DNA from 4 places in the Saccharopolyspora gregorii genome. Region 2 is predicted to be linked to each of the others. Evidence: riboswitches for the same ligand, from Rfam matches in the RefSeq annotation. Region 2 holds a riboswitch; each other region holds the start of a gene.
The links. A riboswitch is a leader RNA that binds a small molecule or an ion and turns the genes downstream of it on or off. The one in region 2 is predicted to bind cobalamin.
Positions count from the first base shown of each region.

Region 1: another riboswitch for cobalamin. It lies ahead of H1226_RS07990 (ribonucleoside-diphosphate reductase subunit alpha); the one in region 2 lies ahead of H1226_RS16870 (ABC transporter substrate-binding protein).
Region 3: another riboswitch for cobalamin. It lies ahead of H1226_RS17505 (ABC transporter substrate-binding protein); the one in region 2 lies ahead of H1226_RS16870 (ABC transporter substrate-binding protein).
Region 4: another riboswitch for cobalamin. It lies ahead of metE (5-methyltetrahydropteroyltriglutamate--homocysteine S-methyltransferase); the one in region 2 lies ahead of H1226_RS16870 (ABC transporter substrate-binding protein).

Region 1 covers NZ_CP059556.1:1,805,831-1,813,207, reverse strand. Annotated here, with positions in the region: gene H1226_RS08010 (ATP-binding protein) at 1-442, opposite strand, end outside; gene H1226_RS08005 (DeoR/GlpR family DNA-binding transcription regulator) at 525-1,286, opposite strand; gene H1226_RS08000 (helix-turn-helix domain-containing protein) at 1,493-2,860, shown strand; gene H1226_RS07995 (bifunctional metallophosphatase/5'-nucleotidase) at 2,952-4,661, opposite strand; cobalamin riboswitch at 4,880-5,103, shown strand; gene H1226_RS07990 (ribonucleoside-diphosphate reductase subunit alpha) at 5,226-7,377, shown strand, end outside.
Region 2 covers NZ_CP059556.1:3,869,703-3,877,079, reverse strand. Annotated here, with positions in the region: gene H1226_RS16880 (cytochrome P450) at 1-1,138, shown strand, start outside; gene H1226_RS16875 (DEAD/DEAH box helicase) at 1,142-3,319, opposite strand; cobalamin riboswitch at 3,610-3,800, shown strand; gene H1226_RS16870 (ABC transporter substrate-binding protein) at 3,863-4,879, shown strand; gene H1226_RS16865 (FecCD family ABC transporter permease) at 4,876-5,898, shown strand; gene H1226_RS16860 (ABC transporter ATP-binding protein) at 5,895-6,668, shown strand; gene H1226_RS16855 (LLM class flavin-dependent oxidoreductase) at 6,658-7,377, opposite strand, start outside.
Region 3 covers NZ_CP059556.1:4,047,075-4,054,451, reverse strand. Annotated here, with positions in the region: gene H1226_RS17515 (hypothetical protein) at 1-149, opposite strand, end outside; gene H1226_RS17510 (hypothetical protein) at 493-1,227, opposite strand; cobalamin riboswitch at 1,493-1,659, shown strand; gene H1226_RS17505 (ABC transporter substrate-binding protein) at 1,763-3,277, shown strand; gene H1226_RS17500 (ABC transporter permease) at 3,274-4,233, shown strand; gene H1226_RS17495 (ABC transporter permease) at 4,230-5,111, shown strand; gene H1226_RS17490 (ArsI/CadI family heavy metal resistance metalloenzyme) at 6,275-6,712, opposite strand; gene H1226_RS17485 (ArsR/SmtB family transcription factor) at 6,796-7,164, shown strand; gene arsB (ACR3 family arsenite efflux transporter) at 7,161-7,377, shown strand, end outside.
Region 4 covers NZ_CP059556.1:5,214,729-5,222,105, reverse strand. Annotated here, with positions in the region: gene H1226_RS22665 (MarR family winged helix-turn-helix transcriptional regulator) at 1-114, shown strand, start outside; gene H1226_RS22660 (class I SAM-dependent methyltransferase) at 475-1,095, opposite strand; gene metE (5-methyltetrahydropteroyltriglutamate--homocysteine S-methyltransferase) at 1,600-3,888, opposite strand; cobalamin riboswitch at 4,019-4,259, opposite strand; gene H1226_RS22650 (hypothetical protein) at 4,445-5,092, shown strand; tRNA gene H1226_RS22645 (tRNA-Arg) at 5,306-5,379, shown strand; gene H1226_RS22640 (TetR/AcrR family transcriptional regulator) at 5,939-6,541, opposite strand; gene H1226_RS22635 (SDR family oxidoreductase) at 6,531-7,277, shown strand.

The sequences.
Region 1 (7,377 bases), 2.1 Mb from region 2:
GCACGTCGTCGACGGCCAGCACCAGCGGCCCGTCGCCGGTGAGGTCGGCGACCAGCCAGTGCAGCCCGTGCAGCACGGCGTAGGTGCCGGTCGCGGCGCCGTCCCCGGCGCGCTCCGGGGAGAGGGCGGGCAGTGCGAGGCGGGCGCTGCCGGTCGGCTCCGGGTCGTGCACCGGCGCCAGCAGCGCGCGCACGGCCGCGTAGGCACCGGTGCCGGTCTCCGGGCAGTGCGCGAACAGGACGCGGGTGGCGCGGCCGTCGAGTTCGGCCAGGGCGCTGAACAACACCTCGGTCTTGCCGATGCCCGCCGGCCCGCGCAGCAGGACGGCCCGGCCCGAACCGCCCCGCGCGGCCCGGGCGGCGTCGGCGATCCGCGCGAGCTCGGGCTCGCGTCCGACCAGCCGGCCCGGCGGGCCGCTCTGCACGCCTTGGTCAGCCACCATGCGGGGTTCCTCCCGGTCCGCCCCCAGGCGTACGGAATGCCGAATGCTGCGGTGCCGCGCGGCGGGTTCGCGCGGCGGGCGGTCAGACCGCCTCGACGCGTGGCCCCGCGCGCCGGAGTTCCTCCGCCACCTGCTCGTCGATGCCGTCGTCGGTGATCAGCGTGTCCACGTCGGCGAGGTCGCCGAACCGCGCGAAGTGGTCGTTGCCGATCTTGGTGTGGTCGGCGAGCACGATGGTGCGCCGCGCCGCCGAGATCGCCGCCCGCTTCACCATCGACTCGGCCGAATCCGGTGTCGTGAGGCCGCGTTCCAGGGACAGCCCGTTGGTCGCCATGAACGCCACGTCCACGTAGATGTCGCCGAGCGCGTGCAGCGCCCAGCCGTCCACCGCCGCCAGCGTGCGGCCGCGCAGCCTGCCGCCGACCAGCATCAGGGTGATGTTGCCGCGGCCGGAGAGGGTGAGCGCCGTCGTCGGCGAGTGCGTGACCACGGTCAGTTCCCGGTCGACGGGGAGGATGTTCGCCATCCGCGCGACCGTGGTGCCGGCGTCGAGCAGGATCGCGCCCTCGTCCGGCACCAGTTCCAGCGCCGCTTTCGCGATGCGGTTCTTCTCGGCGGTCATCACCGAGTCCCTGGCGGGCACGTTCGGCTCGAATCCCAGCCGCTCCACGGGGATCGCGCCACCGTGCACCCTGCGCAGCACGCCGCGGCGCTCCAGCACGGTCAGGTCGCGGCGCACGGTCTCCGTGGTCATGTCGAAGCGCGATGCGAGCGCCGCCACGTCGACCCGGCCTTCCTTCCGCGCCAGCTCCAAGATCGCCCAGTGCCGTTCCTCGGCGTACATCCGCGTCTCGCTTCCCGCCCCCGTGAAGTCCCCGCCCGGCGAGGCTACCGGCGACGATCAGCGCGGCACAATGGCGGGATGTTGTTTCGTGTTGCTTCGAGTGGCATTCGGCGGAACGGCCGCCGGTTGCCGTCCACCGGCGCTCCGATCCGGTGATCTTTTCACTCTACGCACTCAATTGATCACTTTCAGTATACGGTGGCCTGGTGTCAACAGAGGACATTCCGCCGGCGGTCTGGCGGAGCGCGGAAGTCCGCGACGCCCTGGCGGTGCGCGACATCGGCACGGTCTACCGGGTGCTGCGCGAGCACGGCGTCTCGCAGAGCCGCATCGCCCAGCTCACCGGGCAGGCCCAGAGCGAGGTCAGCGACGTGCTCAACGGCCGCGCCGTGCGCAGCTACGAGTTGCTGGCCCGGATAGCCACCGGGCTCGGGATACCGCGCGGCTGGATGGGCATGGCCGGGGAACCGGACCCGGCCGCGGAGGGCACCGACCCGGCGGTCGAGGAGGACGAGAAGGCGAAACGCCGCCGCTTCCTGTCCTACGCCGGTTCGCTGGTGCTGGGCGCGGAGGTCGACGTGTCCGGCTCCGCCGACCTGTTCGCCGCCGAGCTGCGCCGGTTCGGCGAGCTGCCGCCGACCCCGCCGGGCCGGGTCGGCAGCTCCGACGTCGCGGCGCTCGACGTGCTGATGGGTTCGCTGCGGCAGATAGACCAGCGCTACGGCGGAGTCGGCCAGTACGGCACCGTCGCGGCCGCCGCCCGGCGCGCCGAGCGGATGCTGGAGGCCTCGATGAGCGAGGCGGTGCGCAGCGACCTGCTGGGCGCGCTGTGCAAGCTGCACGCCACCGCGGGCTGGACGGCGGTGGAGAACGGGCTGCTCGCCAGCGGGAACGCGCACTACGGGCGGGCGCTGGACTTCGGCCGGGACGGGGCGGATCCGCTGGCGATCGCGCGGACGCTGTACGCGGCGGGGCGCGCCGAACTGGACTTCGGCGATCCGAACTCGGCGCTGAAGCTGTTCCAGCTGGGGTCGATCCGGGCCGAAGCCTCGCCGCTGGTGAGCTCGGTGCTGCAGCTGAACTCGGCGTGGGCTGCGGCGCACGGCGAACGCCGCGGCTCGGTGCGGCGGATGCTCGACCAGGGGCGCGCGCTGCACGCCACCGCCGAGATCGAGGCCGACTACCCGATGTTCCGCTGGTTCGGGGAAGCGGACGTGCTGGGCTTGACCGGCTCGGTGCAGCTGGTGGTGGGCGAGCACGAATCCGCGGCGCTGCACCTGTCCCGGGCGGTGGCCGCCCGCGCGCCCGGGGAGGTGCGGTCCGCGGTGTTCGAGCTGGCGAGCCTGGCGGAGGCGAAGTTCGCGCTCGGCGACCACGCGTCGGCGGTGCGGCACGGGCGCCGGGCGGTGCTGCTGGCCGGCGGGGTGCGCAGCGCCCGGCTGCGCGGCAGGCTCGCCGGGCTGCGCCGCCGCTGCGCGGAGCTGGTGGGCGCGCGCCACGCCTGGCGCGACTGCGCGGAGGAGCTGGCGCTCGGCATCGACGGGGTCATCGCACCCCGGCCGGTCCCCCGCTGACGGTGCGGCGGACCTCCGGCGGAACGGCGGGAGGAAGTGGCCGTGCGGAAGGAGGTCCCGGCGGCGCGAGGTGCGCCGCCGGGACCTCGGCTCAATCCTTCGCGGTGATGCGGTCCGGCGCCGGCGGCACCACGTCGGGGTGCTCCGCCAGGTAGCCCAGCAGCGCGTCCAGGTCCACCGGCCCGCCCGCGACGTCGGTGCCCTCGGTGAAGCCGCTGAACCCGTCCCCGCCGCCGGCGAGGAAGTTGTTCACCGCCACCCGGTACGGCGCGGCCGGGTCCACCGGTGCGCCGTCGAGGGTGAGCCCGGAGACCTTCGACCCGATGGGCGCGGACCGCGAGTACTCGTAGTGCAGGCCCGCCGACACCTGCAGCACGTTCTCGCCCTCCGGGCTCCACTGCTGCTCCAGCACGTCCCGCAGCTGCGCGCCGGTGAGGGTCATGGTCTGCATGGTGTTGCCGAAGGGCTGCACCGCGAACGCTTCGCCGTAGGTGATGACGCCGTCGCCTTCGCCCGCCGGGGAAGAGGCGTGCGGCAGGTCGGCGCGCACCCCGCCGGGGTTGGTCAGCGCGAGCTGCGCCCCCGTGTCGCGGGTGGCGGCGAGCTGCGCGTCGGCGATGACGCTGCCGAGGCCGGATTCCCCGGACGGCGCCGGGGTCTTCAGCAGGTCGCCGGTGGCGGTGCCGACGGCGCGGTTCGCGATCGGCGCCGCCTTCGCGCGGGCTTCCTCGACGAGCGCGGCCGTCTCGGCGTCGGGTTCGACGTCGCGGGTCACGACCTCGTTGCGCGCGGTGCTGCTCTCCCGCACCACTTCGCGGGTGTCGCGGTCGACGCGCAGGTCCAGCACCGACAGCAGCCTGCCGTAGGAGGCGCCTTGCACGAGGGGACGCGGGTCGCCCGCCGGGTCGGTGGCGGTGCAGGTGTACTGCTGGTGGCTGTGCGCGCTGAACACGGCGTCGACCTGCGGGGAGACCTGTTCCGCGATGCGGCTCGCGGGGCCGCCGGGGGTGACCTGGCAGGAGTTCGGGCCGCCGCCGTCGGCTTCATCGCCCTGGTGCAGCAGCACGACCTGCGCCTTGACGCCGAAGCGCTCCAGCGCGTCGGAGGTGCGGTCGATGGCTTCGACCTCGTCGCCGAACCGGAGTCCGCGCACCGCTTCGGGGCTGACCACGTCGGGCAGGTCCTGCAGGGTCGCGCCGATCACGCCGATCGGCACCCCGCCGGAGACCTGCACGGTGAACGGCAGCAGCGCGGGGGCACCGCCGTCCTCGAAGGTGACGTTGGCGCCGAGGTACGGGAAGTCCGCGCCGGCGAAGGAATCCCGGAACTCGCAACCGTCCTGCGGGTGGCAGCCGCCGGTCTGCAGCCGTTGGAGTTCCTGGTAGCCCTCGTCGAACTCGTGGTTGCCGACGACGTGGCCGCGCACGTCCTGCGAGTTGAGGAAGTCGACGGTGGGTTCGTCGTGGAACAGCGCGGAGTTCACCGGCGAGGCGCCGACGCTGTCGCCGGTCGAGAAGACCAGCGAGTTCGGCACCTCGTCGCGCAGCCGCTGCAGGTGGGTGGCGAGGTAGGCGGCGCCGCCGGCGTCGACGGTCCGGCCGTCGTCGAGCTCGATCTGCCCGGAGGACCCGGTGGGCGGTTCGAGGTTGCCGTGCAGGTCGTTGAAGGTGATCAGCCGGACGTCGGTGGTCGCGGGCGGGTCCTGCGGCGCGGCGCCGGCGGTGGCCCCGGTGGCCGTGGCCGCGGTGGCCAGTGCGGTGGCGGCGACGGCGAGTCCGCGTCGCACGCGGTGGGCACGCATGGTTCGGTCTTCCTCCCAGGTGGTGATCTCGGGAGGCAGTCTGCCCGGGCCCGCTGCCGACCACCACCGATTCCGCGTCACACCTCGCGGTCGTGCGGAGCCGCCCGCGGCCGGGCAGGATGCGGCCGAGGAGTGCGCGGACGACTACCGAGCGCCTCCGCACCGGCACCGCCACGCCGATGATGATGGGGTCCGGATCACCGCCGAACCCAAGATGTAGTGTGGCGCCCGCTGATGGTTCGCCGGTCCGCCCGGCGTGACAACAGGGAACCCGGTGCGAATCCGGGACTGCCCCGCAGCGGTGAACGGGAACGACCGCCGTCACCACCTCCCGGTGGTGCAGCACTGGACGCTCGGCGTCCGGGAAGCGACGGCCAGTAGGCCCGGTGCCGAGCACCGGTCGCCCGTGAGTCCGAAGACCTGCCATCGGTGCGCGCACGAGGGGTGCGCGCCGTCCGGGACCTCGCGGGAGGGTCGTGGGACGAGCGGTGCCGTGCGCGCCGCGGGTCCTGGCGCGTTCCGAGGAGTTCCGGGCAGGTGTCCGAGCTTGCGAGGAGAGAGCCAGTGACCGAGTCCACGACCCGGCCGTCAGCGACCGCGGTGGTACCGGCAGGAGTGCGGGTGCTGCGGCGCGACGGAACCGTTTCCGGTTGGGACGAAACGAAGATCTCCGTGGCGTTGACCAAGGCGTTCCTGGCGGCCGAGGGGGATTCGGCCGCGTCGTCGTCGCGGTTGCACCAGGTCGTCGCGGAGTTGACGGAGCAGGCCGCGCAGGGAGTGCTGCGCCACGCCGGCCCCGAGGGCCTGGTGCACATCGAGCAGATCCAGGACGTGGTGGAGCTGGCGCTGATGCGCGGCGGGCACCACGGCGTCGCCCGCGCCTACGTGCTCTACCGGGAGGAGCACGCGCAGGCCCGCGAAGCCGAGGCGCGGCGGACCGAGGACGCCGCGCCCGTCCTGGAGATGACCGCGCCGGACGGCACCCGGGTGCCGCTGGACTGGGAGCGGGTGTCGACCGTCGTCGAGCAGGCCTGCTCGGACCTCGACGACGTGCGCGCCGACCAGGTGCTGCGCGAGGTGCGGCGCAACGTCTACGACGGCATCAGCTCCGCGGAGCTGGCCGAGTCGCTGACGATGGCGGCGCGCACCTTCGTGGAGGCGGAGCCGAACTACTCGCTGGTGACGTCGCGGCTGCTGCTGGACAAGCTGCGCCGGGAGGCGCTGAGCTTCGTCGCGGGCGAGCCGGCCGAGGCCGACCAGGTGCAGATGCGGGACCGCTACGCCGGTTACTTCGCCGACTACGTGCGCCGCGGCATCGAGCTGGAGCAGCTGGCCCCGGAGCTGGCCCGCTTCGACCTGGAGCGGCTGGGCGCGGCGCTGGACGCGGACCGGGACATCGCGTTCGGCTTCCTCGGCCTGCAGACGCTCTACGACCGCTACCTGCTGCACGAGGACGGGGTGCGGTTCGAGCTGCCGCAGGCGTTCTTCATGCGGGTCGCGATGGGCGTGGCGCTGCGCGAGGACGACCGGGAGGCGCGGGCGATCGAGTTCTACGACCTGATCTCCTCGTTCGACTTCATGTGCTCGACGCCGACGCTGTTCAACGCGGGCACCACCCGCCCGCAGCTGTCGTCCTGCTTCCTGACCACTGTGGACGACGACCTGCACGGGATCTTCCACGGCATCAGCAACAACGCGCTGCTGTCGAAGTACGCGGGCGGGCTCGGCAACGACTGGACCCCGGTGCGGGGCACGGGCGCGCACATCAAGGGGACCAACGGTTCCTCGCAGGGCGTGGTGCCGTTCCTGAAGATCGCCAACGACACGGCGGTCGCGGTGAACCAGGGCGGCAAGCGCAAGGGCGCGGTGTGCGCGTACCTGGAGACCTGGCACGTGGACGTCGAGGAATTCCTCGACCTGCGCAAGAACACCGGGGACGACCGGCGCCGCACGCACGACATGAACACGGCGAACTGGGTGCCGGACGAGTTCCTGCGCCGGGTCGAGGCCGACGAGCCGTGGACCCTGTTCTCCCCGGACGAGGTGCCGGACCTGCACGACCTGTACGGCACCGCGTTCGCGCAGCGCTACCGGGAGTACGAGGCGGCCGCCGAGCGCGGTGAGCTGAAGGTGTTCCGCCAGGTCCGCGCGGTGGATCTGTGGCGCCGGATGCTGACGATGCTGTTCGAGACCGGGCACCCGTGGATCACCTTCAAGGACCCGTGCAACCTGCGGTCGCCGCAGCAGCACGCGGGCGTGGTGCACTCCTCGAACCTGTGCACCGAGATCACGCTGAACACGAGCGAGGACGAGGTCGCGGTCTGCAACCTCGGTTCCATCAACCTCGCGCGGCACGTGACGGCCGAGGGCCTGGACGTGGAGCGGCTGCGGCGCACGACCCGCACGGCGGTGCGGATGCTGGACAACGTCATCGACGTGAACTTCTACACGATCCCGGAGGCGCGGGCCTCGAACCTGCGGCACCGCCCGGTGGGCCTGGGCCTGATGGGCTTCTCGGACGCGCTGTTCGCGCAGCGCATCCCGATGTCCTCGCAGGCGGCGGTGGAGTTCGCGGACCTGAGCATGGAGCACATCAGCTTCCACGCGATCGCCGCGTCCTCCGAGCTGGCCGCCGAGCGCGGGCGCTACGAGTCGTTCGAGGGTTCGCTGTGGAGCCGGGGCGTGCTGCCGATCGACTCGCTGGAGCTGCTGGCGC
Region 2 (7,377 bases):
CGAGTACCCGGAGCTGCGGGAGAACTCGCCGGTGCAGCGGGTGCTGCTGCCCACCGGCAGGCACGCGTGGATCGTCACCCGCTACGAGGACGTGCGCAAGGCGCTCATCGACCCGCGGCTGAGCTCCGACCGCGGCGACCCGGACTTCCCGCACATGGTGGAGCTCGCCAAGAGCGACAACGACTCCACCCTGTCGCTGGCCGGGATGGATCCGCCGGTGCACACCCGCGCCCGCCGCGCCGTCGTCGGCGAGTTCACCGTGCGCAAGACCGAGGCGCTGCGCCCCCGCGTCCAGCAGATCGTCGACGAGGCGGTGGACGCTATGCTGGCCGGGCCGAAGCCCGCCGACCTGGTGCGCGCGCTGTCGTTCCCGGTGCCGTCGTTGGTGATCTGCGAACTGCTCGGCGTGTCCTACGCCGACCACGAGTTCTTCGAGGACCGCACCTCGACGATGCTCAACACCACCGAGCCGCCGCTGGCCCGGCAGCGCGCCTTCTTCGACCTCCAGTCCTACTTGGACGAACTGGTGACGGCGAAGGAGGCGGAGCCCGGCGACGACCTGCTCAGCCGACAGGCCGCGAAACCGGCCGAGGAGCGCTCCTACGACCACGCCGAGCTCGTGGACCTCGCGTTCCTGCTGCTGACCGCCGGGCACGACACCACCGGCAACATGATCTCGCTGGGCTCGCTGGCGCTGATGCAGAACCCGCGGCTGCGGGACCGGGTCATCGCCGAACCGGGACGCACCCTCGACGTCGTGGACGAGCTGCTGCGCTACTTCAGCATCACCGACCTGATCACGGTGCGGATCGCCAAGGACGACCTGGAGATCGGCGGCCAGCCCATCAAGGCGGGGGAGGGCGTGTTCGCGCTCGGCGGCTCCGCCAACCGCGACCCGGCCGCGTTCGAGCGCCCCGAGGAGATCGACGTGGAGCGCGGCGCCCGCCAGCACGTCGCGTTCGGCTACGGCCCGCACCAGTGCCTCGGCCAGAACCTGGCCCGGATGGAGCTGGAGATCGTCTACAACACCCTGTTCCGCAAGATCCCCGGCCTGCGCCCCGACGCCTCCCTCGACGACCTCCCCCTGAAGAACGACGCGGCCATCTTCGGCCTGCACGCCCTCCCCGTCACCTGGTGAGGATCAGCCGAGGCCGAGGCGGTCGCGTTCCACCTCGACGATGCGGCGTTCGACGGGGACGGTGGCGTCGTGCAGGCGGCGTTCGTCCAGAGGCCGGGTGTTGAGCGCCTCGGGGTCGGTGAGCTTCGCGGCGCTCTCCCGGGCGTAGGCGTCGAACAGGCGCGACTTGCCCTCGAGGAGTTCGCGGAGCCGCTGGTCCACGGTGTCCTTGGCGAGGATGCGGTGCACGTGGACCTTGCGGGTCTGGCCCATCCGGTGGCAGCGGGCGATGGCCTGCTCCTCCGCGCTGGGTTTCAGCTGCGGTTCGGCGAGCACCACCACGTTCGCGGCCTGGATGTTGAGCCCGGTGCCGCCCGCGTCGATCTGCGCGAGCAGCACGGCGTGCCCGTCCCGTTCGGAGAACTCGTCGACGAGCCCTTGCTTGTCGGTGAGGTCGCCGTCCAGGTCCTTCGGCATCGCGGCGGGCCCGACGGCCTCGCGGACGGCGGCGAGCACCGGCCGGAAGAAGGTGAACACGACGACCTTCCACCGCTGCTGCGCGGCTTCCTCGACGATCTCCCGCAGCCGCGCCAGCTTCGCCGAACCGGCCTGCTCGTAGGCGGTGCGCCGCATCGCCATCAAGTTCCCCGACGCCACCGCGTTCCGGTAGGCGGTGTCGTCGGCGCCGGTGAGCTCGACCCAGTCCTCCAGCTCGATGAGCTCGGGCAGTTCGGTGAGCACGTCCTCCTGGTTGCGCCGCAGGTACACCGGTGCCACCGCCCGCCGGAACCGGCCCGGCGCCAGCGCGTCCCGCGCGTCGAGCCGCGCGGCCACCTCCGGTTGCAGGTAGCCGACGAGGGTGCGGAACTCGTCGACGCGGTTCTCCATCGGGGTGCCGGTGAGCAGCAGCGCGCGGTCCGCCCGGCCCACCAGGGACACCACCGCGCGGGAGCGCTGCGCCTGCGGGTTCTTCACGTAGTGCGCCTCGTCCACCACGACCATCGACAGCGGCGCGTCCGCCACCCCGCGCAGCCGTTGCAGGGTGTCGAAGGAGGTGACGGCGATCCCGCCGTCGCGCAGCCACTCGCGGGTGGCGGCGTCCCGGTGCGGGCCGTGCAGCGGGTGCGGGACGAGGGCGCTGCGCCGGGACGTCTCGTGCACCCAGTTGATCAGCACTCCGGCCGGGCACACCACCAGGAAGTGGGTGCCGCCGCGCGCGGTGAGGTGCGCCATCGCGGCCAGCGCCTCCACCGTCTTGCCCAGGCCCATCTCGTCGCCGAGGATCGACTTCCGCCGCGCCAGCGCGAACTTCGCGCCGAACGCCTGGTAGCCGCGCAGCGCGACCCGCATCAGGCCGGTGTCGAGCCCGGTCGCGGTGACCTGCCGCTCCTGCTCCGGCGGCAGCTGCCCGGTGGTGGCTCCGGCGGCGGTCCCGGCGTGGCCGGTGAGCTCGGCGAGCAGCGTGTTGTAGGTGGCGGCGCGGCGTTCGTAGTCCTGCCACAGCTCATCGGGCCGTTCGACGTCGGGAGTCGGCTGCGCTGCGGCGATCCGCCGGATGCCGGGTTCGGCGAGCAGCTCGTCCACCCGCGCCAGCGCGTCGAGCGCGGTGGTGCGGCGGGCGGCCCCGGTGAACCACATCCGCAGCCTGCTGCCCGCTCGCTGCGCCACCGGTTCCAGCTCGTCCAGCGCGTCGAGGCCGCGCCGGATCTCCTGCTGCTGCGCCGAGATCCGCTCGCCGGCGAGTTCCCAGGCCCGCACGGTCGCCAGCAGCGCGGCGTGCTCGGGGTCGCGCCGGTCCGGGTCGATGCGCAGCACCACGTCCTGCGCGCTCGCCCGCGCGAGCCGCGCGGCGGCGGCCGCGGCCTCCTGCGCGGTGGCCGGGCCGACGCCGGGCACGGCCTGCAGCAGTTCCGGGGTCGCGGCGGCCACGTCGGCGGCGGTGCGGTACCCGGCGCGCTCCAGCTCGCCGAGCCGCAACCTGGTCCGCGCGGCGTCGCGGAGCCTGCCGACCGGCATCCCGCGCAGCCGCTCCCACGCCTCCCGCTGCCGGAACGCGTCGTACTGCTGCCGGGCCTGCTCGCGCAGCCGGTCCGGTTCGGCGAGCAGCCCGTGCGCGGCGGCGCGGAACGACCGCGCGCCCGCCAGCACGGCGCGCGCCGCGCGACCCGCCCGCACCGCACCCGGCCCGTCGTCGAGCCCCATGCTTCCTCCCCAGGAATCCCTGCTCGTCAGTACCGCACCACCGGCGCGCGGGCAGCCGCCGAGCGGGTGGTGCGGCCCCGGCTCCAGCTTGACGGATCACCCGAGGCAGGCTCCGCAGGGCCCGCCCGTCCGGCCGGTCACCGAATGCGAACAGCTGCACATACCCCCGTCGACGGAGAACATCCGCCGCACGCCGGGCGCTGAGGTTCCGCCACCCATCCCCGAAAGCAGAACGAGTGGCGGTGCTTCCAGCGAGGAACATCACCTTGATGGGGTAGTGGTATGTCCGGTTAGGGTGCTCGGGAGCCAGTCGCGCCCGCGAGGGCAGGGAATCCGGTCGGAATCCGGAGCTGACGCGCAGCGGTAGGGGCGATGGGCGAGGAACGGCCGCACGGCCGCGACCACTGGACCACCGGGTCCGGGAAGGGACCTCGCCCGGCGAACCCGAGCCCGAAGACCTGGCTGGCTCCCCGGACCGCACTCGGTGCCGGGTCGCAGCCTGCCGGGCCCCGCGCATGGGTCCGGGGTGAGGAACCACGTGACATGCCGTTCTCGCGCCCCCGCGCGTTCCGGGCCGGACTGGTGGCGTTGACCGCGACCGTGCTGGTCTCCTGCGCCGCCCCCGCCGACGACACCGCACCCGTGGCCGGGGCGACGACGCTGCACAACTGCGGCACCGAGGTCACCGTCGCGGAACCGCCGCGCCGGGCGGTGTCGTTGAACCAGTCGACCACCGAGATCATGCTCTCGCTGGGACTGGCCGACCGGATGGTGGGCACCGCGACCTGGACGGAGCCGGTCGACCCGCCGCTGGCCGCGGCGAACGCGCGGGTGCCGAAGCTCGCCGAGAACACCCCGTCGTTCGAGTCCGTGCTGGACACCGAACCGGACATCGTGCTCGGCGCCTACCAGGCCATGTTCACCGACGAGCGCGTCGCCGACCGCGAGCGGTTCACCGAGCTCGGCGTGCCCACCTACCTGTCGCCGAGCAACTGCCTGCCGGAGGAGGCGCCGCTGCCGGAACCGGTGCAGCTGGCCGACATCCACCAGGAGGTGCAGGACATCGCCGACCTGTTCGGCGTCCCCGAGCGGGGCCGGGCGCTCAACGAGCAGCTGCGCGGCCGGGTGGAGGCGGCGCGGCAGAAGGTCGCCGGGCTGGACTCGCGCGGCGAGACCTCGGTGCTGTTCTGGTTCGCCCGCACCGAATCCCCGTACGTGGCGGGCTCCACCGGGTCTCCGGCGATCATGGCCAGGGAGCTGGGCGTGCGCAACGCCTACGACGACGTCACCTCGATGTGGCCGCAGGTGTCCTGGGAGGACGTGCTGGCCCGCGACCCGGACCTGCTGGTGCTCGGCGACCTCACCCGCGACGGCGAAGGCGACGGGCTCGCGGCGAAGGAGCGGTTCCTGCACGAGGACCCGGCGGTGTCCCGGCTCGCCGCGGTCCGCGACGACCACCTGCTGAGCATGACCGGCACCGAGCTGAACATCAGCCTCCGCACCGTGCAGGGCATCGAGCGGCTCGCGGACCGGCTCGTCGAGCTGGACCGGCAGCGGTGACGGCGGGGCGGCTGCCCGCCTCCGCCATCGTGCTGGCCGGGATCCCGGCGCTGCTGCTGTCGATCGCCGCCGCGGTCACCCTCGGGCCCGCGGACCTGTCGGTCGCCGACGTGGGCAGCGTGGTGGGGCACCGGCTCGGGCTGGTGGACACCGAGGTGTCCCGCATCGGGCAGGGCATCGTGCTGCAGCTGCGGTTGCCGCGGGCGCTGCTGGCGGCGATCTGCGGTGCCGGGCTGGGGGTGTGCGGGGCGGTCCTGCAGTCGCTGCTGCGGAATCCGCTCGCCGACCCGTTCCTGCTCGGGGTGTCGGCCGGGGCCTCCACGGGCGCGGTGTCGGTGGTGGTGCTGGGGCTCGGGGCCGGGGCGATCGGGTTGACCGCGGGGGCGTTCGCGGGAGCGCTGGTGGCGTTCGCGCTGGTGCTGCTGCTGGCGTCGGTCGCGGGTGGCGCCGCCGGGCACACCGTGCTGGCCGGAGTCGCGGGCACCCAGCTGTTCTCCGCGCTGACCTCCTACATCGTGATCACGTCGGCGGACGCGGAGCAGACCCGCGGGGTGCTGTTCTGGCTGCTGGGGTCGCTGTCGGGGGCGCGGTGGAACGACGTGGTGCTGGCCGGGATCGTGTGCGCGGCGTGCCTGGTGCTGTGCCTGGCCCGGGCCGGGGCGCTGGACGCGTTCGCGTTCGGCCAGGACGCGGCGGCCTCCCTCGGGGTGCACGTGCAGCGGTTGCGGATCGTGCTGCTGGTGGCGACGGCGCTGCTGGCGGCGACGCTCGTGGCCGCCGCGGGCGCGATCGGGTTCGTCGGCCTGGTGCTGCCGCAGGCGGCGCGGCTGCTGGTGGGGCCGCGGCACCGCGCGCTGCTGCCGGTGACGGCGGTGCTGGGCGCGGTGCTGCTGGTGTGGGTGGACGTGCTGGCCACCACGATCGCCGCGCCGCAGGAGGTGCCGGTCGGCGTGGTCACCGCGCTCGTCGGGGTGCCCGCGTTCGCCGTGCTGCTGGCCAAGCGGGGGAGGGTCTCGTGAGCCTGACCGCGAACGACGTGTCCTGGTCGGCCGGGGGAGCGCTGATCCTCGACGGGGTGCGGCTGCGCGTGGAACCCGGCCGGACCGTGGGTCTGCTCGGGCCGAACGGGTCCGGGAAGTCCTCGCTGCTGCGGCTGCTCGCGGGCCTGCGCCGCCCGGCGAGCGGGACGGTGGCGGTCGGTGACCGGACCACCGACCGCTGGCCGCGCCGCGAGCTGGCCCGGCGGGTGGCGGTGGTCGAGCAGCAGGTCGGCACGGACGTGGACCTCACCGTCGCCGAGGTCGTCGCCCTCGGCCGCACCCCGCACCGCAGCGGCTGGGGCGGGCGGAGCGCGGCGGACGAGGAGATCATCCGCCGCGCCCTGGCGCAGACCGGCCTGGACGGGCTGGCGCACCGGCGCTGGCACGGGCTCTCCGGCGGGGAGCGCCAGCGCGCGCAGATCGCGCGGGCGCTGGCGCAGGAACCGGTGGAGCTGGTGCTGGACGAGCCGACGAACCACCTGGACATCGCCCACCAGCTGGACCTGCTGGCGCTGGTGCGGCGGCTGCCGGTGACCAGCGTGATCGCGCTGCACGACCTGAACCTGGCGGGGATGTTCTGCGACGAGCTGGCGGTGCTCTCCGGCGGCCGGGTGGTGGCTGCGGGCACCCCGCGGGAGGTGCTGACCGAGCGGACCATCGCCGAGGTCTACGGCGTCCGCTGCGAGGTGTCCGAAGTGGACGGCCACCCGCACGTCCGGTTCCTGCCGGAGCTGCCGGTCAGCGGATGAGCTCGTCGGCGACCCAGCGGGCGACCTCGGGCGGGAACGGCGCGGGCAGGCCCAGCACGACGTGGGTGAACCCGGCCTCGACCGCCGCGCCGATCGCTTCACGGGTCTCGGCGGGCCGCTCGTAGTCCACCGCCAGGTGGATCGAGCGGGTGATCTCCGCCGGGTCGCGGCCGATCTCGGCGCAGCGGCGGTCCAGCATGGCGCTGCGGGACTTCGCGTCCTCGATGTCGCCGCCGGGGATGTTCCACACGTCCGCGTGGGCGGCGACGATCCGCAGCGTCGCTGCGGCCCGCCCGCCGATGAGGATCGGCGGGTGCGGGCGCTGCACCGGCTTCGGGTTGCCGAACGCGCCGGTGAGCTGCACGTGCTCGCCGTCGAAGTCGAACGGCTCGTCCTCGGTCCACAGCCGCCGGATCACCGTGCACGCCTCGTCGAGCGCGCCGACCGCGCGGGCGGTGTCGTGGAACGGCATCCCGTGCGCGGCGTACTCGCGGTGGGCCAGCGGGTGGTCCGGCCGGGAGCCGACGCCGATGCCGAAGTCGAGCCGTCCGTCCGAGATGACGTCCACCGTGGTGGCGATCTTCGCGAGCACCGCCGGCGGCCGGAACCGGTTGCTGGTCACCAGCACGCCGACGCGCAACCGGCGGGTGGCGGCGGCGAGCGCGGCGAGCATCGTCCAGCCCTCGTAGACGGGGCCGTCCAGGTCACC
Region 3 (7,377 bases), 180 kb from region 2:
CGTGCCCCGAGCGCTTCCAGCGCTTCGCGCGGCTGGAGGTCGCGCACCAGGTGCACGATCTGGTGCGGGTCCTCCGCGCCGAGTTCGGTGATCCACGCGGGGCGGCCCTCGGGATCCAGTGCTGCGGCGGGGAAGGCGGGTTCGGGCATCGTCGTCTCCAGTCGGTTCGGTTCTTCTCGGCACCTTGCCCCAGGGCACCGACAATTCCGTCCCGCTGCGCGGTCGGGTGGAGGTCTTCCCCGCGTGAGCGGACTTCCGGCTCCGAGCGTGTCCGGCTCTCCGGAACAGCCGGACTGCAAAATGCGTCCACAGTGGACGGAATGGTCGGTGGTAGGTCTCCCCGGATCCGAATCCCCGGTCGTGGCACCACCCGCTGCGCTTCCACCCGCTGCCGTTCCACCCGCTGCGCTTCCCACCATTGCGCGACCACCCGCTGCGGAATCCGCCGACGCGCCCCCGGAACCGCGCGAGGGGAACGCGGGGCGCGGGCGCTCAGGTCAGCGCCACCGCCACCAGCGGAGCCGCCCGCAGGTCGTCCATCGTCCACGTCACCCCGGCCAGCGCGCAGCCGATGCGGGTCACCGCGGCCTCGTCGGTCTCGCCCGGCTCCAGGTGGGCGCGCTCCACGATGCCGGCGGCCGCGGCGGCGGCGCGCACCTCGGCCGGTGGTTCGGCGGTCTCGTGGTCGAGGTCGTCGGAAGTCGTGCGGTACGCGCGCGAACCGTCCACCGCGTAGTCGAGGCTGAGCAACCCGCTGATGTTGGCGTGCAACGTCATCGCCGGGCCGCCGGACGCGGAGAGGGCTTCCGCCGGTGCTCCCGGGACGGGCCGCGGGACCTCCGGCTCCTGCAGCGCGGACCAGTCCCCGGTGCGCATCCCGCCGAGCAGTGCGCGCATCGTGTCCAGGCCGCCGACCTGGAAGGTGGTGCCCGCGTCGTCGAACACCAGCGTCCAGCCGCCGATGCGGGTCGCCAGCAGCACCGACAGGCACTGCGGATCGCCGAGCGCCGCGCGCGGCAGCGAGGTGAACTCGTCCGGCCGCTGCTCGGGCAGCGTGCACGCCGCGGCGGAACCCGGGTCCGCGCCGAGCACCTCCAGCGCCCGCGCCGGTTCCAGGTCGCGCACCAGGTGCGCGGTGTGGTTCGGGCCCGGCACGTCCAGTTCGGACAGCCAGATCGGATAACCGGTGGCGTCCAGGGTTCCAGGTGGGAAACCGGGCGTGGGCATGGCGGCTCCTCGTCGTCGTCGGCGGGTGCCGGTGAGTCTGCCCGGTGCGGTGGCGGCCGCCGCGGTTCCGCGCGCTCCCCGCTGCCGAACGCGGGAATCCCCTCGCCCGCTCGCCCGCCGGGTGCTGCACCGTTCTCCGGAGGAGGCCGGGCGGGCGCTCCGCCGCGCGCGGGCGGTGGGCGACGGCACCGCGACCCGCGGTGACGTGATGCCGAGCGGTTCACACTTCCTTGACAAGGCACGACGCGGGCTGAAAAGTTGACGAGTCGTTCCAATGCGACGGTGTGCAGGAAACCGGTGCGAATCCGGTGCGGTCCCGCCACTGTGAACGGGGAGCCGCGTCCACCAGCGCCACTGTCGGGCAGCCGATGGGAAGGCCGGGCGCGACGTCGATCCGCGAGCCAGGAGACTGGCACCGTCGTACCGATTCGCACGGGGTCGCGGAGCCCCGGAGGAGGTACGCAGTGCACCCGGATTCGCCGCACACGCCCGGTTTCCCCGCTGTTCCCGAACCGGCCCGCGCCGCGTGAGCGGCGTGATCGGTCGCAGGCGGCTGCTCGCGGGCGTGGCCGGAGCGATCGCCGCGGTCCCCCTCGTGTCCTGCGCCGGTGGTTCCGGGGCGAGCGCGGGCAGGCTGCGGCTGGCGTTCCCCGCCGGTGGCGCCACCGAATCGCTCGATCCGCACACCGGTTCGCTGTTCGTCGACCAGGCCCGCGCGAAGGCGCTGTTCGACACGCTCGTCGGCTACGCCGACGACATGAGCGTGGTGCCGCGGCTCGCCGAGAGCTGGCAGCCCGACCCGACCGGTACCCGGTGGCGGATCCGGTTGCGCCCGGCCGAATTCCACGACGGCAGGCCGGTGACCGCCGAGGACGTGCTGTTCACCTACCGGCGCATCGCCGACGACGCCACCGCGGCCCAGTCCGCTTCGCACTTCGCCGACGTCGACTTCGGCGCCAGCCGGGCGATCTCGGCGACCGAACTGGAACTCGTGCTGGGCGCGCCGAACTTCGAGTTCCCGTCGGCGTGGGGCGCGCCCGCCACCGAGATCGTGCCCGCGGGCACCACCGACTTCACCGCCCCCGTCGGCTCCGGCCCGTTCCGGTTCGTCTCCTTCGAACCCGGTGGGACCGCCGTGTTCGCCCGCTTCGACCGGCACTGGTCCGGGCCCGCCACCCCGGCCGAGCTGGAATTCGTGCTCATGGAGCAGGAGAGCGCACGGGTTAACGCGCTGCTGTCCGGGCAGGTCGACTACGCGCACGACGTGAGCGCCAACTCGGTCCGGCTGCTGGAGCAGGGTGGCCGGGCGCGAGTGCACTCGGCGCCGTTCGGCACCATGCAGGCCCTGCTGCTCAAGGTGGACCGGCCGCCGTTCTCCGATCCGCGGCTGGTGCAGGCGGTGCGCGCCGGGCTGGACCGGCAGGCGTTGCTGGACATCGCGCTCAGCGGGCAGGGCAGGCTCGGCAACGACCTGTTCGGCGCCGGGCTGAAGTACTACCCGCCGGACCTGCCCGCGCCCGCGCGCGACGTCGACGCCGCCCGGGCGCTGCTGCGCGAAGCCGGGGCCGACGGGCTGAGCTGGGAACTGCAGACCAGTTCCGTCGACCCCTACTTCGAATCCGCCGCCAGCCTCATCGCCCAGCAGCTCGGCGAGGCCGGGATGCGCGTGTCGCCGCGGATCGGGCCGGCCGAAACGTACTTCTCCGACATCAAGGAGCACGGCGTCGCCTCGCTGTCCCGGACCGCGGCGCTGCCGGTGCCGACGTTCCTCGGGCAGCGCATGACCTCGGACGCGGGGAGCAACAACTACACCGGGTACCGCTCCGCCGAGTTCGACGAGCTCTACGGGCGGGCGCTGGCCACCGCCGACGACGCCCGCCGAGCCGACCTGCTGGTGCGCGCGCAGCGGCTCGCCCGGGAGAGCAGCGGCAACGTGGTGTGGGGCTTCAGCGGCTGGAACGTCGCCACCGCCACCTCCGTGGCCGGGGTGCGGGGCGCGCCGCCGAACTCGCTGGACTGGGCCCGCTTCGATCGGGTGAGCGTGGGTTGATCGCGCCCGCCGCGCGGGCGTCCGCCGCGGTGCTGCCCCGGCTCGGCGTGGCGCTGGTGCAGATCGCCGCGGTCGCCGTCGGCGTGTTCGCGCTGACCGCGCTGCTGCCCGGCGACACGGCGCAGGTCGTGCTCGGCGAGCACGCCGACACCGGGCAGCTGGAGGTGCTGCGGCGGCGGCTCGGGCTCGACCAGCCGTGGGGGACGCGGTTCGCGCAGTGGGCCGGCGGGATGCTGCACGGGGACCTCGGCACCTCGCTGCGCACCGGCAGGCCCGTCCTCGACGAGATCACCCGCAACGCCGCCACCACCGCGCTGCTCACCGCGCTGACGCTGCTGGTGGTGCTGCCGCTGGCCGGGTGGCTCGGCGTGCGCAGCGGGCTGCGCGCCGGGAGCCGGTTCGACCGGGCGGTGAACTCGGTGGTGGTGCTGCTGAACTCGGTGCCCGAGTTCGCGCTGGCGCTGCTGCTCGTCGGCGTGTTCGCGGTGCGGGCCGGCTGGCTGCCGGCCACCGCGGGCGGGCTGTCCGGGTGGTCGCTGGTGACGGAGCCCGCGGTGCTGGTGCTGCCCGTCGGCGTGCTCGCCGCGAAGCAGCTCAGCGCGCTCGCCCGCCAAGTCCGCACCGGTGTGGTCACCGCGAACGGCGCCGAGTACGCCACCCACGTGCGCCGCGCCGGTCTCGGCGAGCGCGACGTGGTGCTGCGGCACGTGCTGCCGAACACCATCGGGCCGGTGCTGCAGCAGCTGGCGCGCACCGTGGACGGGCTGCTCGGCGGCGTCGTCGTGGTGGAGGCGCTGTTCGCGCTCGGCGGGATCGGCTCCGGATTCGTGGAAGCGGTCAAGGCCCGCGACCTGCCGGTGGTGCAGGGCTACGCGCTGCTGTTCGCGGTGATCACCATCGGCATCAACCTGGTCATCGACCTGGTGGCGCGGCGGTTCCGGGCGGGTGCGCGGTGAGCCGCGCCGCCGGGTGGCTGCTGCTCGGGGTGCCGCTGCTGGCGGCGCTGGCCGGGCCGGTGCTCGCCGGGCTGCTGCCGGGCGGCGGATCGGTGCGGGCCGCGAACGTCCCGCTGCTGCCGCCCGGGGCGGACCACCCGCTGGGCACCGACGTGCTCGGGCGGGACGTGCTGGCCCTCGCGCTGCACGGCGGCGGTTCGGTGCTGGTGCTGGCGGGCGGCGCGCTGCTGCTGACCTACTTGGTGGGGGTGCCGCTGGCGCTGGCCGCCGTCGGGCAGCCCCACCGGTGGATCGACCGGTGGCTGACCCGCGGGCTGGACCTGGTGCTGGCGCTGCCCGGGTTGCTGGTGCTCATGGTGCTGGCCGCGACCGGAACCCGGACCGGTGCGGCGCTCGTCGTCGCCGTGGCGCTGCTGCAGCTGCCCGCGGTGGTGCGGATCGTGCGCAGCGCGGCGCTCGGCGCCCGGCGGCGCGGGGTGGTGGAAGCCATGGCGCTGCAAGGGGAATCGTGGTGGCGGGTGCACTTCGGCTACGTCGGGCGCGGCGTGCTCGGGCCCGTCGCGGTGGACGCGGGCGGGCGGCTGAGCCTGGTGCTGTACCTGGTGGCCTCGGCGAACTTCCTCGGCCTCGGGATCGACCCGGCCACCGCGGACTGGGCGGTGCTGGTGGAGCGCAACCAGGAGGCGCTGTTCCTGCAGCCGTGCGCCGTGCTGGTGCCCGCGGGCCTGCTGGTGGCCCTGTGCACCGGCCTCAACCTGCTCGTGGACCGGTACCTGGTGACGGGCGGACCCGGCACTCGGCCCGCACCGGGTGAACGGACCGTTCGTCCACGACATCGGCCGGAGGAGCCGTCCACCCGGGTCGTGCGGGTGGAGTGAACGGACCGTTCGTCCACTAGAGCTGGACGGACGGTCCGTTCACCCCGCGACCGGGCGAGATCGTCTCTGTGCGGGGGCCGAGTGAACGGATCGTTCGTCCCATCTGGTCGGACGAACGGTCCGTTCACCTCAGGATGGTCGGGGTGAACGGACCGCCCGTCCCACGAGTTCGGACGAACGGTCCGTTCTTATCACCGGGGTTCGCTGACGTGTGGCAATGTCCGCGCGGGTGCTCTGACCAGTGCGAACGGTTACGAGTGGTACTGACTTGAACAGGGGGTTTCCGACTGTCTCACGGCCTGTGGACGGCCTGGGTGATGCCCGGTTGCGGGGGTGACCCGCCACCCTGTCGGGCGGCGGGCCGTGCCGCGTGCCCGCTCAGTGCGTGAGCTGGCGTTCGCCACGTGCCTGACGGGGTGGGAACAGGGCCAACTGTCCGACCGGGCGCGGCGCGGGTCGGCAATCGTCGCAGAGCTGCGCGAGGTGTTGCCAGCAACGAAACCGGGTCTCGCAGCGTTCGCAGGTACGGACGGCGTGGATGAGGAACTGCACGGTGTGGCTCCCTGGAGATCGTGGGGTGTGGCGAACTGATGGCGGGACCACACGAGGCGCGTGCAGGGTCAAGCAGCGCCTAGGAAAAGTTTTCGGCCGGACCGCTTCCCGAGGATGTGGGGATGCAGTGTGGTCCGGCCGAAAAGTTTTCCTGCTGCTTGACGCTGGGCGGGGCTCGTGTCGCCATCGGGTCAGTTCGCCGCGCGCCACGACCGGTTCCGGGGAGACACACCGTGTTCGGCAACGCGCCCGTCCGTGCCTGCGATCGCTGCGAGACGATTAGCACCCGGCACCGGCGGGTAGTGGGGTCCGCCCTGCGCGTGCGCCCGGAACCGGCGGGTAGTGGGGTCTCTCCCTGCATGAGGGGCGGCCTGGTGGCTCCATCCCGTCGACCGGGCGTAGTCCGATCAGGCCGGGTCAAGGGGCACCGACGTGCCTACCGCCACGTTCGAGCGGACGGCCCTTGATGCGGCCTGATAGCCCTTGTGGCGGTCGACGGGATGGAGCCGCCCACCCGCACCGCGTCGAACCGACGGCAGGATTCGGCATCCCCCATCCCGGAGACCGCTTGGGGTCTGGGGGCTGCAAGCGCCCCAGAAATCAGTGATCGATTAGGAAGCCAGTGCGTCACTGACGTCGGTACAGCAGGGTTCCGGCTGCTGTTGGCCGGTGCCGAAGGTTTCGGAATCGGCCTTGACGACGTAGACCTCCCACGGTTCCCGGCCGGGGCCGTGCACCCAGACCTTGTCTTGGCGGGCGTAGCAACAGGTGGTGTCGTCTTCGACGTCGGTGAACAAGCCGAGTGCGCTGAGTCGATCGGTGGCGGCGTTGACCTCGTCGGTGCTGTCCACTTCGACCCCGAGGTGATCAAGGCCGGTGTCTTGGCCGGGTTCGCCTTCCAGCAGGACCAACTTCAGCGGCGGTTCGGCAATGGCGAAGTTCGCGTAGCCGGGCCGGAGCTTGGCTGGTTCGCTACCGAGCAACTTCGAGTAGAACGCGATCGATCCTTCAAGATCGCCGACTCGTAGGGCGAGCTGCATCCGTGACATGACCTCTCCTTAGTTAGACGACCATCTAAACAACCAGATGACGCTAGCTTGCCTATTGGTTCGATGGGTGTCAATATAGAAGCATGTCGAAACAAGGAGTGCCGTCGGACGATGCGGACTTGTGCTGCTCTCCGGTGCTGCGGGAACCGCTCGGGGAAGCCCAGGCTGTGGCGCTCGCGCGCGTGTTCAAGGCGATCGGCGAGCCGGTGCGGCTTCGGTTGCTGTCGCTGATCGCGTCGCACGAGGGGGGTGAAGCGTGCGTGTGTGATCTGACAGGTGCATTCGAGCTGTCCGGGCCGACGATTTCGCACCACTTGAAGATCCTTCGGGAAGCCGGGGTGATCGATGGTGAGCGCCGGGGCACCTGGGTCTACTACCGAGTGCGGCCCGAGACGTTGAACCTGGTCTCGGAGGCGCTGGCGCCAGCCGGGGATGTGGTGGTGTCGGCATGACGAGCACCCAGGAACGCGGTGGCGTGGCCGTCGCCGGGAAGCTCTCGACGCTGGACCGATTTCTGCCCGTGTGGATCGGCGCGGCAATGCTGGCGGGCCTCCTGGCCGGACGCTGGTTTCCCGGACTCGGGCCTGTCCTCAACGCGGTGCAGCTCGATGGAATCTCGCTGCCGATCGCGCTGGGCCTGCTGGTGATGATGTACCCGGTTCTGG
Region 4 (7,377 bases), 1.3 Mb from region 2:
CAGGCGCGGCCCACCCACGACGCGGCGCTCGAGAAGACCCTCGCCGAAGCCGAACAGGTCCCCGAACTCGGCGACCTCGTCGACGCCTTCCACCGGGTCACCGCCCGGGCCTGACGCCCCGATCGGGAGTGAACGGACCGTTCGTCCAGCGGAACCGGACGAACGGTCCGTTCACGACGTCCACGTGCGCACCCGCGCCTACGCCGACCGTCGCTCCGGAACGCCCGGCCGTCCCGCCGCCGCGGCGATGGGTGAACGGACCGTTCGTCCGATCTGGTTGGTCGAACGGTCCGTTCGCTCCGGCGCGAGTGGTCGGCACCGGGCCAGGGGTTTCCGAGTGAACGGACCTTTTGTCCCATCTCGTTGGTCGAACGGTCCGTTCACCCGGGGAAGTGGTTCGTGTGCGATCGGTCCTGTCGCCGCCGAAGTGGGTGAACGGACCGTTCGTCCCATCGCGTTGGTCGAACGGGCCGTTCACCCGGAGAAGGTCGGGACGGGTTTGTCCCAGGTGAGCGCGTAGCGCCACAGCAGCAACCTGCGGTACTGGACGCCGGGCAGCTGTCGCTGCGCGCCCTGGCGCACCTCATCCCAGGTCATGATCGGGTCCTTCACCGGGACCTCCGGAGGCTCGGTGACCCCGCCGTGCCTGCGGGCGAGGAAGCGGTGCACCGGGATCGCCGCGATGTCCCTCGCCCAGTCCAGCGGGGTGTGGTGCCGAGCCAGGCCGACGAGCACCAGCCTCCCGCCGGGGGCGAGCATCCGGCCCATGGCGGTGAGCGTGGAATCGAAGTCCATGTGGTGCAGCGCGGCGACGCTGCTGATGAACCCGTACGAGCCGTCCCGCGCCTTCGCGGCGAAATCGACGAAGTCCGAGTCCACATAGGACACGTTGTCGTACTGGTAGCTGGCGCGGCGGGCTTGGCGGATCATCGTGCGGGAGCGGTCGATGCCCGTGGCGCGCTTCGCCCTCGACGCCAGCGCGCGCACCAGCGTCCCGTCGCCGCACCCGACGTCGAGCGCCGCGTCGCATCCTTCGGGCACCGAGTCGAGAACGAGCGGGTGGTAGTGCACGTTGTGGCTCCACTGCTCCGACACCGGCTCACCCTAACCACCTGCACTGCGGCTTTCGCCGGGTCGTGGTAGGTGCCGGGAGGTCTCGGAACCGCGCTCCGCCCTCGGCGCTCGAGACGTCGGATCCCTTGGGCCGCAACGGGTTCCACTGCGGATGTCCGCGCCTGCCCGGCGCGCTGGATCCGGGCCGGCGGCACCTCGACGCGAGGGCGGGCCGGGGAACGACGTGCAGCCGTAGTGCAAAAGTGATCAGCGGTGCCGGGTCGTTGTCGTCCCGTGACACCGGCGCCACGCGCACCGGCCGCAGCGAGCCGGGTGAACGGACCGTTCGACCAACTAGATGGGACGAACGGTCCGTTCACCCCGAACCACGGCACGGGCGGCGCGCGGGCCGCGGAGCCGGCCTGACGCGAGTGAACGGACCGTTCGACCAACTAGATCGGACGAACGGTCCGTTCACTCGATCTGGAGCGGGGGCCGGGGGTGGGCAGTGGTGGGAAGAGCGACCACCCACCCCCGGCTTCGGGATCAGCCGGCAGCCGGGCGCACGGCCGCCGTAGCGCTGATCACGTTCTTGAGCGCGGTCTCGACCTCGGCGTAGCCGCGGGTCTTCAGGCCGCAGTCGGGGTTCACCCACAGCCGCTCGGCGGGCACCGCGGCGAGCGCGGCCTTCAGCAGGTCGGTGACCTCCCCGGCTTCCGGGACCCGGGGCGAGTGGATGTCGTACACACCGGGTCCGACGCCGCGGCCGAACCCGACGGCGTTGAGGTCGTCCAGGACCTCCATCCGGGACCGGGCGGCTTCGATGCTGGTGACGTCGGCGTCCAGGTCGACGATGGCGTTGATGACGTCGCCGAACTCCGAGTAGCACAGGTGGGTGTGGATCTGGGTGGATTCGGCGATCCCGGAGGTGGCGAGCCGGAACGAGCGCACCGCCCAGTCCAGGTACTCCTGGTGCTGCGAGGAGCGCAGCGGCAGCAGTTCGCGCAGCGCGGGCTCGTCGACCTGGATCACCCGGATGCCCGCGTTCTCCAGGTCCTTGACCTCGTCCCGGATGGCGAGCGCGACCTGCTCGGCGGTGATGCCGAGCGGCTGGTCGTCGCGCACGAAGGACCAGGCGAGGATGGTGACGGGCCCGGTCAGCATGCCCTTCACCGGCTTGGCGGTGAGTTTCTGCGCGTACTTGGCCCATTCCACGGTGATCGGCTCGGGCCGGGACACGTCGCCGTAGAGGATCGGCGGCCGGACGCAGCGCGAACCGTAGGACTGCACCCAGCCGTTGTGCGTGCTGGCGAACCCGTCCATGTGTTCCGAGAAGTACTGCACCATGTCGTTGCGCTCGGGTTCGCCGTGCACGAGCACGTCGAGTCCGAGGTCTTCCTGCAGCCGGATGACGCGTTCGATCTCGTCGCGCATCCGCTGCTTGTAGGTGGCGTGGTCGATGCTTCCGGAGCGCAACGCGGCGCGGGCCTTGCGCACGTCGGTGGTCTGCGGGAACGAGCCGATGGTGGTCGTCGGCAGCGGCGGCAGCCGCAGCGACTTGCGCTGTGCGGCGAGCCGGTTCGCGTAGTCACCGCGCTGGGCGTGCTCGGGTTTGAGCGAGGTGAGCCGCGCCTGCACCCGGTTGTTGCGCACCCGGTCGGCTCCGGCGCGGTCGGCGATGCGCCGCCGCGCGTCGTCGAGCTGCTCGGCGACGGTGTCGCGGCCCTGGTGCAGCGCGCGGTCGAGGACGACGACCTCGCCGACCTTCTGCGCGGCGAACGCCAGCCAGGACGCGACCTGCGGGTCGAGGTCGGTTTCCGCGTCGACGTCGTAGGGCACGTGCAGCAGCGAGCAGGAGGTGCTGACGGCGACCTCGCCGGCGAGGCCGAGCAGGGTGGCGGCGGTGGTGAGCGCCTTGTCCAGGTCGGTGCGCCAGATGTTGCGCCCGTCGACGAGGCCCGCGACGAGCGTCTTCTCCCGCAGCCCGGGCACCGACGGGAGTTCGTCCACGGTGCGCTGCCCGGCGACGAGGTCCACGCCGACGGCTTCGACGGGGGAGGAGGCGAGCACGCCCAGCGCGTCCCCGAGGTCGCCGAAGTAGGACGCGACCAGGATCTTCGGCCGTTCCGAGAGCTCGCCGAGCCGCTGGTAGGCGGCGCGCAGCGTGTCCAGGTCGGCCTGCGAGCGGTCCGCGGTGAACGCGGGCTCGTCCAGCTGCACCCATTCGACCCCGGCCCGGTGCAGCTCGCCGAGCAGTTCGGCGTAGGCGGTGACGAGCTCGTCGACCTTGTCCAGCGGGCGGAACGAGGCGGGCGCGCCGTCCTGCGGTTTGGAGAGCAGCAGGAACGTCAGCGGTCCGACGACGACCGGGCGGGTCTTGATGCCCAGTTCAGCGGCCTCGTGGTACTGGTCGACGACGGTCTGGTCGGACAGCCGGAACTCGGTGTCCGGGCCGATCTCCGGGACGATGTAGTGGTAGTTGGTGTCGAACCACTTCGTCATCTCCAGCGGTGGCGCGGATTCCACGCCGCGGGCCATCGCGAAGTACGTGTCGAGCGGGTTCAGGCCCAGTTCGGCGAAGCGCGGCGGGACCGCGCCGAAGGTGACGGCGGCGTCGAGGACCTGGTCGTAGTAGGAAAAGGTGTTTCCCGGCACCGAGTCCAGCCCGGCGTCGCGCAGCGAACGCCACGTGTCGGTGCGCAGCGTGCGCGCGACTTCGCGCAGTTCCGCTTCGCCGGTGCGGGACTTCCAGTAGCTCTCCAACGCCCGCTTGAGTTCCCGGTTCGGGCCGATCCGGGGGAACCCGAGCACGGTGGATCCGATTGTGCTGGTCAACGCTCTCTCCTCGCGAGCTGGACGGCAGTTCTGCGAGGTCGAGCGGGCAGGATCCGGGCACACGTGGCCGCACGCGGCGGCTCGTTCGTCCAGGTCTTCCCGCGAGACCTCGCAACAGCGCGCGTCACGCAGGACGCGCGCACCGGCGGCAGGTCTTCGGACTCGTGGGCGCTTCCCGGTGGAACCGGGGTCTCCTACTGGCCGTCGCTTCCCGAGCTCGCGCTCAGTGCTGTGACCGGTCGTGGCGACCGGTGACGGCGTTCGTTCCCACTCACCGCTGCGGGGCAGTCCCGGATTTCCACCGGGTTCCCTCTTGCCTCGCGCACCCCCGCTTTCGCAGGGCTGTGCGAACCACCAGCACTTCGGAGGCTACTTGCTTCTGGCGGGAAGACAAGGCCCTGCCGTCCGGATCACCCGGGCGCCGCGACGACCGCCGGAAGGTTTTTCGAACCGCGGGCAACCTGCCGCGCGGTGGTGCGTCTTGTGAACAGGTGAGGGGGCGGGACGGATTTCTTCCGTCCCGGTGCGACGAAGCGATCGGGAGGAACCGGCTGTGGTGAAGAGCGGTGTTCGGGCGGGTGTCGGCATCGGTGCGCTGGCCGTGGCGGCGATGGCGCTGGTGCCGGCGGGGATCGCCGCCGCTGACTCGAGCGAGACGTCCGTTGTGGACTTGAACGGGGGCGGAACTCCGGACACCGCGCAGCTGTCCGCCATCGGCAATGGGGCGAAGCAGTTGCTCAAGTTCACTGTGGACGGTCGTACGACCGAGGCCGTGCTGACCGGCGACCCGTCCTTCGGCACCCAGCCGATGCGGGTGCTGGACGTGAACGGCGACGGCAGGCAGGAACTGCTGGTGACCGAGTCCGTCGGCGCGAACACCACCTGGTTCAGCGTGTGGGACCTGGGTGCCGATGGCGCGCCGCGCGAGCTGAAGACGCAGGACGGCGAGCCGCTGAAGATCAACGAAGGCGGCGGGATCGGTGCCCGCCTCGGCTACGAGTGCGCGCCCGCGGGCTCGGACGGCCGGGTCCTGATCACCTTGGCCGCGTCGAACGAGAGCCAGACGACGGAACCCTCCTACGACGGTTCCCGGGTCGCCTACGAGGTGCGCGACGGCGTGGCCACGCCGGTCGACGACTACTCGTTCACCGGTGCCGGCAAGGACGACGACGTGCTGCGGGTGCAGCCCGAATCCTGCTCCTGAGGGGGAGCCGTCGGGGCCGTCGCGCGGGATTCGCGCGGCGGCCCCGACGTGCGCGCGGTGATTCCTCTGTGATCTTCCGGCGCGATTCCCGGCGTGGAGCTGTCGATCAGCTTGCCGTTCGATACCGGGTCTGCAACGCCGTTGGCGTCGGTACCACTGTCGACGGAGCGGCCGGTTACCCTGCTTGCTGCAGCTCACGCGAGCGATGTGCGGGCCCTCGTAGCTCAGCTGGACAGAGCAAAGGACTTCTAATCCTTAGGTCGCAGGTTCGAGTCCTGCCGGGGGCGCTCCGATGCTGGTCACAGCGGTGGGGGACGATCTCGATCAAGATCATCCCCCACTTTACCCTCCCGCCTCGCGCTGCTCGCCCAGGGCCGAGGAAGTCGGGCCGGCGGACCGGTCGGAACACGCCGTTCGCGTTGGCGGAATCGGTGCGGACGTCCCGGTGCTCGGCGACTTTCCCCTTCTCCGGCCGGAACCGGTCCGTGGGAGCACGCCGGGCGGCCGGGTTTCCGGATCAGGTGGGAATGCGTGGCCGCCCCGTCCCCTCGGCGCCGACGCGCTCGACGTCCAGCCGTCACGCATGTGCAGGAAGCCGCTGAACGCTTCGGGGTGATCCTGGAGGTCCGGGGCCGATGTGGTCGGCGATCGCCTTTTCCGGGACGCCACCGAGAGTCGTCCGGTGGTGCTCCACGACGATCTTCTCGTGCTGCTCCGGATCGGACGTCGCGCCGTGCTCCGGTTCTGCGATGCGCCGCTGCGCGCGGTGGTTCCTCGTTCGGTTCCGCGCGCGAGGGATCCGGCCGGGTTCGGAAGCGCTGCGGTCGTGTCGCGCCGCGCGTGGGATCAGCGTTCGGGCGAGGGTGGGCCGCTTCCCTGGACGCGGTCGAGCCACTCGTCCAACAGCGCCTTCTCCGGTGCGGTGAGGCGGTCGACGTCGGGCAGGGCCGCGCGGAGGGTGGTGGCCGCGCGCGCCACCGGGTCCGCGGCCGAGGGCCGGTCGGCGGGGTCTGGAACGGTGATCACGCCGCGGACCATCTCGAAGGCGCGGTCGGCGAGCGCGTCGGCGTCCGCCGGGTCGGAGTCGCTGCCGATCAGGGTGAAGATGGTGCCCCGCCCGGCCGCGTGCATCAGCTGCACCGCCTGCGGTTCGGGGACCGCTAGCCGTCCCGCTTCGGCGATCGCGTGGAGGAGGCCGGTCAGGATCCGTTCCGCCTGCTGCTCCGCCTCCGAGGGGGCGTGGCGCCTGCGGGAACCGTAGAGAGCGCTGTAGACGTCGGGGTTCTCCAGGCCGAAGCCGATGTGCAGCCGCCACCCGTTGCGGAGGTCTTCGACCGGGTCGCCGGAGGGGCGCATCGCGGTCTTGCCCGCGAGGTACGTGCTGAGCGCGTGCCCGGCGACCGCGTCCATCAGGTCGTCCTTGTCGCCGAACGTAGGGATGAAGACCACAGGACGCACCGCACTGATCGTCGGCGGCACGTCGGGCATCGGCCTGGAGTTCGCGCACCAGCTGACCGCGCTCGGCAACTCCGTCGTGATCACCGGCCGCGACCGGGAGCGGGTCGAGGAGCTGGCCACCGAACACGGTTTCGCCGGAGAGGTCGTGGACGTCACCGACGCCGCGTCCATCACCGCGCTGCGCGACCGGGTCGTCGACCGGTTCCCCGACTTGGACACCGTGCTGATCAGCTCCGGCATCATGCTCCCGGAGCGGCACCTCGAGGCCGATGCGCTCGAAGTCGCCGAGCGGACGATCTCGACCAACCTGCTGGGCACCATCCGCGTGTTCACCGCGTTCCTGCCGCACCTGCGCACCCGGCCCGAAGCGTCGATCATCACCGTCACCTCCGGCCTCGCCTACGTGCCGATGCCGCTGACGCCGACCTACTCGGCGACCAAGGCCGGCGTGCACGCCTTCACCGAGGCCGTGCGGGCACAACTGCGCGGCACGCCGGTGCAGCTGATCGAGCTGGCGCCGCCGTTGACCAGGACCACGCTGATGGGGCCGAGCACCGACCACGCCGGGGCCATGCCGTTGGGCGAGTTCGTGTCCGAGGCGATCGGCCTGATCCAGGCCGACCCGGACATCCGGCAGGTGCTCGTGGACCGGGTGAAGCCGCAGCGGTTCGCGGCCGTCGACGGCACCTACGACGAGCTGTTCGAGAACCTGGTGGCCCGCCTCTGACCCGGGCGGTCACGTGCGGCCGGTCGTCCCCGCGAGGTGCCGCGGCCGCTCGCCGGGGTCGGAGCCGGGCGGAACGCGTGACCCGCCGCCGAGCGCGCAG